Regions from separate parts of the Streptomyces sp. NPDC026589 genome, predicted to be linked through region 3. Evidence: riboswitches for the same ligand, from Rfam matches in the RefSeq annotation. Region 3 holds a riboswitch; each other region holds the start of a gene.
What was found. A riboswitch is a leader RNA that binds a small molecule or an ion and turns the genes downstream of it on or off. The one in region 3 is predicted to bind cobalamin.
Positions count from the first base shown of each region.

Region 1 (2,193 bases), on a different contig from region 3:
AGGGCCGCGAGCCGTCGGGCGCCTTCCCGCGTGCTCAGGGCGTGAAGGTCCTCACCGCCGATCCTCACGGCGCCGGCCGAGGGGCGCAGGGCCCGGTAGACACAGCGCAACAGGGTCGACTTCCCGCTGCCGTTGGGACCGACCAGGCCGACGAGCTGCCCGTCGGCCGCGCCCAGGGTGACCTGGTCCACGAGCCGTGCACCGGCGATCTCGACGGTCAGCGCGTCGATGTCGATCCGCATCAGATGCCTCCGAAGGAGTAGGAGCGCCGGCGCATGAGGAGAATGAAGCAGGGAACGCCGATGACCGCGGTGAGGACGCCCACCGGCAGCTCGGCCGGTGCCAGCACCACGCGCGAGAGGACATCCACCCAGATCAGCAGGACGGCTCCCGCCAGAGGGGCTACGGCCAGGAGCCGGCGGTGGTCCGCGCCGACCAGCATCCGTGCGGCGTGCGGGACCATCAGGCCGACGAAGCCGATCGCTCCGCTCACCGCGACGACCGCCCCGGTGACGGCCGCGGAGACGAGGAAGAGCTCCTTGCGCAGCCTCCCGGGATCGACCCCGAGTGCGGCGGCGGTCTCGTCGCCCATGGCGAGGGCGTTCAGGCGCCGTGCCGACCAGCCGAGGTGCGCGAGGCCGGCGAGCACCGCTCCGGCGGCGATCGGCACGGCGGCCCAGTTGGCCCCGCTCAGGCTGCCGAGCAGCCACATCATCGCGGAGCGGGCCGCTTCCCCGCGCTCGGCAGCGAACACCATGAACGTGGTGACGGCGGAGAACCCGTAGTACATCGCGGTCCCCGTCAGGACGAGCCGCAGCGGGGTCAGTCCGCGTTCGGTACGGGCCACCGCGTACACGAGCAGCATGGCGAGGAGCGCGGAGAGGAACGCCGCCGTGGACAGCGCCCAGATGCCCAGCGCCCCCAAGGCACCGAAGATGAGTACGGCGTTGGCGCCGACCGCCGCGCCCGAGGAGATACCGAGGACGAACGGGTCGGCCAGCGCGTTGCGCACCATGGCCTGGACGGCGACGCCAATGGCGGACAGGCCGGCCCCGACGACGGCCGCCAGCACGGCTCGTGGCAGGCGCAGTTCCCAGACGATGGTGTAGGCCGGGACCTCGTCGGGGCCGATGGCCCCGCCGGTCAGCCCTGCCCACAGGTAGCGCGTCACCTCCGCCCAGGAGAGCCCCGACGCCCCGAGTGCCGCCCCGCAGAGGAGGGAGAGGGGCAGGGCCGCGCACAGGCCGGCCAGGAGGAACGGCAGGGGTACGCGCCGGGGTGGAGCCGGTCCGGTGCCGACGTACGCGGGGCGCGACGGCTTGGAGGGTATGCGGTCGAGTGACGTGGCCACAGGCCGGTCGCTTTCGCCTCGGGCCGTGCGTCGCGCGATGAGGAGCGGCCCCGGACGGCGGCCGCCCCGCGCAGCGCCCATTCGCAGTCCACGGCGAATCGTCAGGAGCCTTCTCGGCCACGGGTGATCGGGCTCACGGAGCCTGGAGGCTCCGTCTACCGTTGCGGGTCAGCGCCGGATTTCGACCGGACTTCCCCCGTGGCGGAACGCAGCCTAGCGCGTGCGTTCCCCCTCCCCCGGCGGAGGGTGAACGGCAGCGGCACACGGAAGGTTCTGTCGCCCTCCCCGAGGCGGGAGGGAGGCCCGGATGAGTCCGGATGCCTCCACGGTGTTCACCAGCTGATGCGGGCCGCCACCGGGAGGTGGTCGCTGCCGGTCGCGGGCAGCAGCCACGAGCTCTCCGGCTCCACGCCCCGGACCAGGATCTGGTCGATCCGCACCACCGGGAAGGCGGCGGGCCAGCTGAAGCCGAACCCGTCGCCCGCCGCCTCCTGCACCGATCGCATCCGCGAGGTGATGCCCGCGTACGCGCGGTCGTCCAGGGTTCCGTTCAGATCGCCGAGCAGCACCACCCGCTCGTTCCGCTCGGCGGCGACGGCCCGGCCGAGCGACTGCGCGCCGGCGTCCCGTTGGCCCGACGAGAGGCCCGCCCGGGGATTCACCCGTACGGATCCGAGGTGCGTCACGTACACCGCCAGGGGCCCGTGGTCCGTGGCCACCGTGGTGCGCAGCCCCCGGTTGTACTCCAGTCTGACGTCGTCGGGCTTCGCGTCCCCCAGCGGTCCGGCGTCCATCTCGACGTCGACCGGGCGGGTGTCCGACAGCGGCAGCCCGCTCCACAC
Region 1 is NZ_JBEZYG010000028.1:50,305-52,497, forward strand. It holds gene AB0F29_RS34730 (ABC transporter ATP-binding protein) at 1-242, opposite strand, end outside; gene AB0F29_RS34735 (iron ABC transporter permease) at 242-1,351, opposite strand; cobalamin riboswitch at 1,452-1,580, opposite strand; gene AB0F29_RS34740 (endonuclease/exonuclease/phosphatase family protein) at 1,684-2,193, opposite strand, start outside.
Region 1: another riboswitch for cobalamin. It lies ahead of AB0F29_RS34735 (iron ABC transporter permease); the one in region 3 lies ahead of AB0F29_RS31120 (ribonucleoside-diphosphate reductase subunit alpha).

Region 2 (2,193 bases), on a different contig from region 3:
GACAGCCGTACCGCGCGTTCGATGTCCGCGCCCCGCACGTCCCGCCCGGACTCTCCGTTCAGTACCGGCCGGTGCTCGACGCGCCCCGCGTACGCCAGGGTCCCGCCCAGCCGCACACCGAGCGCCCCCGCGAACGCGGCCTCCACCGGCCCCGCGTTCGGGCTCGGGTGACGCCCCGCGTCCGCCCTCCAGGCGTGTACGGCCTCCCGGGGCCGCCCGCCGCCCGCTACGGCCAGCGCGGCCGTCAGCCGGGCGCCGGGCCACCCCGCGAGGTCGTCCAGACGGGCCGAGGCCCAGCCGTAACGGCGGTAGCGGGGTGACTTGTGGCCGACCATCGCGTCGAGCGTGTTCACCGCCCGGAAGCCGACGAGCCCCGGCACCCCGCCGATCGCCCCCCACACCAGCGCGCCGACGACGGCGTCCGAGGTGTTCTCGGCGACCGACTCGACGACCGCGCGGGCGATGCCCGGACCGTCCAGGGAGTGCGGATCGCGCCCGCACAGACGCGGCAGGCGCTCCCGCGCCACCTCCAGGTCCCCCGCGGCCAGGGCGCCGCCGATGGCGCGGGCCTCCCGCCCCAGTGACGTCCCCCCGACGACGGACCAGGCGGTGGCGGCGGTCAGCGCGACGGCGAGCGCGGGGCGTCCCCGGACGGCGCGCGCGGTCAGCGCTGCGGCCCCCACGGCGCCTCCGGCGCAGACGAGGGTGTGCAGCGCGCCCCGGCCCCGGCCGTCACGCCACAGCAGGGACTCCACCCGCGCGGCGGCGCGGCCGAATCCGGCGACGGGGTGGCCCCGGCGGGGGTCGCCGAGCAGGGCGTCGGCGATCAGCCCGGCCGTGGCGCCGTACGCGAAAACGCGGTCGGCACGCATGGCTCAGCCGGTCGCGGGGAGAGGTGCTCCGGCGCGATGGGCTGTCGTGGGAGGCACAGGAAGCGGCGCACGGCGGCCGGGCATGGCGTATGTCCTCACTCAGGGTCCGCGCCCTGGTTCGACGTGACCGGCGACGAGAGTCTCCTGGCTTCCGGATCCGCGGTTCCCCCGGCCTTCCAGCCCGCGCGAGCGGGCCGTGACGTTCCGTGTGGGGGAGCGCTCCCCGGTGACAGTGGCGGGACCGCGCCGGATTCGCACCGGCTTCCTCTGCTGTCGCCGTAAATGGCTCCGGCAGTCCACCACGCCCCGCGAACAACCGTCAACTCGCTGTTGACCTGCGAGGCTCCATTGTGCGCAGACACACATCGGGCCGGACACACGAGAGTGTGTCCGGCCCGAAGGGGTGCGGGGTGCGGGGTCAGGCGACGATCAGGTAGATCCCGTACGTGACCGCCGCCACGCACGCCGCGAAGCAGGCGTACGCGCCGGTGCGCGCCAGCGCGACCGATCCTCCGGAGGCGCTGCCTCCGGCCGTGGCGGACTGCTTGGAGAGGGCGACGATGCCCAGAGTGAAGAGGCCGACCAGCGCGACGGTGACCACGAGGCTGACACCGAAGACGGAGGCGAGAGCTGCCCAGTCGATTTTCATGCGGATCTGTCCTTACACCTTGGCCGGCGGCCGGGCCGGGTCGTCGGGCGCCGAGGCCGGGAGGGTGGTTGCGAGGTCGGCGGCCGGGCCGCCGACGGGCGGCGGCTGGACCGCCGCCATGGCGGTGGTGACGATGCCCTGGGGCTCGCCCTCCCCGTCCGTGTCGTTGACGTTGGTGTGGTCGACCGGCTGGCGGCGCGAGGCCAGCCAGATGGCGAACGAACCGCCCACCAGGATGACCGCCGTGACGGCGATGCCCCAGGGGCCCTGCTTGGTCAGGAACTCGGCGCCCGCACCGATCAGACCGGCCGCCGGGAGCGTCAGCCCCCAGGCGACGAACATCCGGGTGGCGGTGGACCAGCGGACCACGCCCCCCTTGCGGCCGAGGCCCGCGCCCATGACGGCACCGGAGCAGGACTGGGTGGTGGAGAGCGAGAAACCGAGGTGCGAGGAGGCCAGGATGACCGTCGCCGCGCTGGTCTGGGCGGCGAAGCCCTGCGGCGGCTGGAGGTCGGTCAGTCCCTTGCCCATCGTGCGGATGATGCGCCAGCCGCCGAGGTAGGTGCCGAGCGCGATGGCCACACCGGCGGAGACGATGACCCACATGGGCGGGTTGGAGCCGGGGGCGAGGACGCCGCCGGTGACCAGGGCCAGCGTGATGATGCCCATCGT
Region 2 is NZ_JBEZYG010000002.1:574,849-577,041, forward strand. It holds gene AB0F29_RS05590 (cobalamin biosynthesis protein) at 1-872, opposite strand, end outside; cobalamin riboswitch at 1,010-1,141, opposite strand; gene AB0F29_RS05595 (hypothetical protein) at 1,291-1,521, opposite strand; gene AB0F29_RS05600 (inorganic phosphate transporter) at 1,534-2,193, opposite strand, start outside.
Region 2: another riboswitch for cobalamin. It lies ahead of AB0F29_RS05590 (cobalamin biosynthesis protein); the one in region 3 lies ahead of AB0F29_RS31120 (ribonucleoside-diphosphate reductase subunit alpha).

Region 3 (2,193 bases):
AGGAAGGTCACGGCGGTCCGCACGGTGGCGTCCAGGCGGTCCCAGTCGATCGAGCCGTCCGCCACGAACGCGCCGAGGTTGACCGAGCCCAGGTTGCAGACGGCCGTCTCGCCGTCGTCCGTGACTTCGAGGATCTCCGTGCACAGGTTGGAGGAGTGCACGACCCGGCCCGGCTCGGCGGTCTGGTTCGCGGTCCGGTTGGAGGCGTCCTTGAACGTCATCCAGCCCTGGCCTGTCTGCGCGAGGGTCCGCATCATCCGGCCGTACAGCTCACGTGCCGGAATCGTCCTGCGCGCCAGGCCCTTGGCCTCGGCCGCCCGGTAGGCCGCGTCGAACGCGTCGCCCCACAGGTCGACCAGCTCGGGCACGTCGGCGGGGGAGAACAGCGACCACTCGGTGTCCGCGTCGACCCGGCGCATGAACTCGTCCGGGATCCAGTGCGCCAGGTTCAGGTTGTGCGTACGCCGCTGGTCCTCGCCCGTGTTGTCGCGGAGCTCCAGGAACTCCTCGATGTCCGCGTGCCAGGTCTCCAGGTAGACCGCCGCCGCGCCCTTGCGCCGGCCGCCCTGGTTCACCGCCGCGACGGAGGCGTCCAGCGTCTTCAGGAACGGCACGATGCCGTTGGAGTGCCCGTTGGTGCCCCGGATCAGCGACCCCCGGGCGCGGATGCGGGAGTACGAGAGACCGATGCCGCCCGCGTGCTTGGAGAGCCGCGCCACCTGGTGGTAGCGGTCGTAGATCGAGTCCAGCTCGTCCTTGGGCGAGTCCAGCAGATAGCAGGAGGACATCTGCGGGTGCCGGGTGCCGGAGTTGAAGAGCGTGGGGGAGGAGGGGAGGTAGTCCAGCCGGCTCATCAGCCCGTAGAGCGCGGCGACCTCGTCCAGCGCCCGCACCGACTCGTCCTCGGCGAGGCCCGCGGCCACGCGCAGCATGAAGTGCTGCGGGGTCTCGATGACCTGCCGGGAGATCGGGTGGCGCAGCAGGTAGCGGCTGTGCAGCGTCCGCAGACCGAAGTAGCCGAAGCGGTCGTCGGCGCCGTCCGCCAGGGCCTGTTCGACGAGCTTGTCCAGGGCGGCCGAGTGGAGCGCGACGAACGCGGCGGTGCGCTCCGCGATCAGGCCCTCGCGGTGGCCCACGGCGACCGAGGCGGAGAAGGACGTCGCGCCCTGGCCCGCGGCCTCGTCCGCGATCGTGCGGGTCAGCAGCCTGGCCGCCAGCCGGGAGTACGCCGGGTCCTCGGAGATGAGCCCCGCGGCGGCCTCGGTGGCCAGCGAGCGCAGCTCGGCCTCGTCGGAGCGGGCGTTGCGTCCGCGCAGCGCGGCGGCGGCGACCCGTCCGGGGTCGGTGTCGGGAAGATCGACGGTGAGGTCGGTCAGGGTCCGCAGCAGGGCGGTCCCGGGTCCGTCGTTCGTGCCTGCTCCGGACGTGGTGGAGGCAGCGGATTCGGTGGCTGAAACCGGATCGGCGGGCGCGATGGTCACTGGGCTTTCCCTCGCTCGGCAGGGGCCGGCGGCAGGCGGGGAAGCCGGGCAGCGCGAAACCCGGGGCAGGGCAGCACAGCTGACGGCGTCCACCGGCCTATCCGCGAGACCCGGACGTCTGGCGTCCGGTTCGGTCGAGCCGGACGCGCTGTCGACAGGTCTTCGGACTTGCGGGTGCGCAAAAGCGCACCGATCACACCGTTGCGGGACAGTTCCGGATTCGCACCGGATTCCCCTGCGGCGACAGCGAGGTCGAGCATACATGTGGGGGCCGCCGGATGAAGCGGCCCCCACATGTTGTGTCGCGGCGATTCAACGCGCCCCTCAGGAAGGCGCCTCCAGCTCCAGTCGGAAGGTCATGAGCCGTAGTGCCGGCACCGGTTCCCAGTCCCGTTCGGGGGTCCGTACGAAGCCGAGCCGACGGTAGATCCTATGGGCTCCGAGCATGCCCGGCCGCGTCGACAGCACCAGCGCCCGCACGCCGTCGGCGGACCGGGCGCGCTCGACGCACGCCCGCACGAGAGCCTCTCCCACGCCCCGCCCACGCCCATCGAGGGCCACCGCCAGCATCCGGAACTCGGCCTCGTCCGGACCGGCGATGTCGCGCCACGGGGTGCCGGGTGCGGCATACGTCACGCCGCCGAGCACCGCCCCGTCCACGTCGAGCGCGACGAGGACCTCGGCCTCGGCCGCACGCTGCTCCACCGCCCGC
Region 3 is NZ_JBEZYG010000022.1:70,739-72,931, reverse strand. It holds gene AB0F29_RS31120 (ribonucleoside-diphosphate reductase subunit alpha) at 1-1,481, opposite strand, end outside; cobalamin riboswitch at 1,617-1,753, opposite strand; gene AB0F29_RS31115 (GNAT family N-acetyltransferase) at 1,806-2,193, opposite strand, start outside.

Region 4 (2,193 bases), on a different contig from region 3:
GCACCCCGTCGTCGGACCAACAGGGGCGTCAGGGGTGTCAGGGAGTGTCGGGGGTGTCAGCGCCGGGTCTCGTGCGCCCTGATCACGCCGAGCCCGTGCCCCAGGCTCGGGCATTCGGCGGTGAGGTCGTCGCCCCGCACCAGGTAGTCGTGCACCCGGCCGTCCGCCGGTCGTTCGATCGCGCGATACAGCGTGCCGTTCACGGTGATCGTCCAGTCGTCGCCGTCCTGGGCCCACCCGACTGTCTTCTTCATCTGGCGTATTCCGTTTCCTCGGTCGGCCTCGCCGCGGGTCGGCGGCCGTGTAGTGGGAAGAAGAACGGCTTGTGACGCTCGGTGGTTCCGCAGTCCCTACGCCATTCGGTTACATCTGTGTCACTGTCACCTCCAGTGGACGCGGCCGACCTGACCAGTGGTCAGCACGCGGCTGACGAACGGCCGAACGAGCGGGGAACGGGCGTGGCGCGGCGTCCCGCCGCGACGGAGTCCGAGCCGGCGTCGGGGGAGTTCACCGACCCGTGTCTCACGTCACCATCCGAAGTGTGAACAACGGTGTGCGCGGGCCGGGCGTCCGCTTAGGCTGATCGGCGCAGCTGGTTCGCCCTGTCCGCCAGGCAGGGTGTCGTAAGAGGGAACCCGGTGGGAATCCGGGACTGCCCCGCAGCGGTGAGTGGGAACGACCGCCGTCATACGCACTGGGCCCGGCCGGGTCTGGGAAGCGACGGTCATTAGGTGTCTGCCCCGGCAGACGTGCCCGCGAGTCCGAAGACCTGCCCGTTGCCCGCACGCGACCGTTCGCGTGCGGAGATCTCGGTGACCTCGTGGGCGGGTCGGCGTAACCACCGGGCGGACGGACACGGTTCCACGTGTCCCGGTCTCCGCCCGATGCGTCATCCCTCCGCGTCCGCGTCCCGTCCCGGGGTCTGTCCCGCAGACACGCTCGCGAAGGAGAGTCACGTGACAGCGAAGCCCGCAGCCGCGGCAGCACAGGCCACCGTGTACGGCTACCCCCGCCAGGGCCAAAACCGTGAACTGAAGAAGGCCATCGAGGGTTACTGGAAGGGCCGCGTCGACGCCGACGTCCTCCGTAAGACCGCCGCCGAGCTGCGCCGGGGAACCTGGCAGCGGCTCGCCGAGGCCGGAGTCCACGAGGTGCCGACCGGTGACTTCTCGTACTACGACCATGTCCTGGACACCAGCGTCATGGTCGGCGCCGTCCCCGAGCGGCACCGCGAGGCCGTCGACGTCGACGCCCTCGACGGCTACTTCGCCATGGCCCGGGGCACGCAGGACGTCGCCCCGCTGGAGATGACGAAGTGGTTCGACACCAACTACCACTACCTGGTACCTGAGTTGCGGCCGGACACGGCGTTCGCCGCCGACTCCGCCAAGCAGGTCGCCGAGTTCCAGGAGGCGCTGGCCCTCGGTCTGACGCCCCGGCCGGTGCTGGTCGGACCCGTCACCTATCTCCTGCTCGCCAAGGCGGCCCCCGGGGTGGCGGCGGACTTCGAGCCGCTGACTCTCCTGGACCGGCTGCTTCCCGTGTACGCCGAGGTCCTCGCCGACCTGCGCGCGGCGGGCGCCACGTGGGTGCAGCTGGACGAACCCGCACTCGTCCAGGACCGCACCCCGGCCGAGCTGAACGCCGCCGCCCGCGCCTACCGCGAGCTCGGCGGACACGCCGACCGGCCCCGACTTCTGGTCGCCTCCTACTTCGGGCGGCTCGGCGAAGCGCTGGCGGTCCTGGCCAAGGCCCCCGTCGACGGGCTGGCCCTGGACTTCACCGAGTCCGGCGCGGGGAACCTCGACGACCTCGCGGCGGCCGGCGGACTGCCCGGCAAGCGCCTGGTCGCCGGTGTCGTGAACGGCCGCAACATCTGGATCAACGACTACGAGAAGTCGCTCGCCACCCTCGGCACCCTCCTCGGCCTCGCCGGCCGGGTCGACGTCTCCGCCTCCTGCTCCCTCCTCCATGTCCCGCTGGACGCCGACGCCGAGCAGGGCATCGATCCGGGGATCGCCCGCTGGCTCGCCTTCGCCCAGCAGAAGACCGAGGAGATCGTCGTTCTGGCCCGTGGTCTGGGCGGCGGCACGGACACCATCGCGGCCGAACTCGCCGCCAACCGCGCCGACCTGGCCTCACGCACCGACGCCGCGCTCACCCGCGACCCGGCCGTCCGCGCCCGTACGGCGG
Region 4 is NZ_JBEZYG010000032.1:76,160-78,352, reverse strand. It holds gene AB0F29_RS36815 (hypothetical protein) at 57-254, opposite strand; cobalamin riboswitch at 577-792, shown strand; gene metE (5-methyltetrahydropteroyltriglutamate--homocysteine S-methyltransferase) at 957-2,193, shown strand, end outside.
Region 4: another riboswitch for cobalamin. It lies ahead of metE (5-methyltetrahydropteroyltriglutamate--homocysteine S-methyltransferase); the one in region 3 lies ahead of AB0F29_RS31120 (ribonucleoside-diphosphate reductase subunit alpha).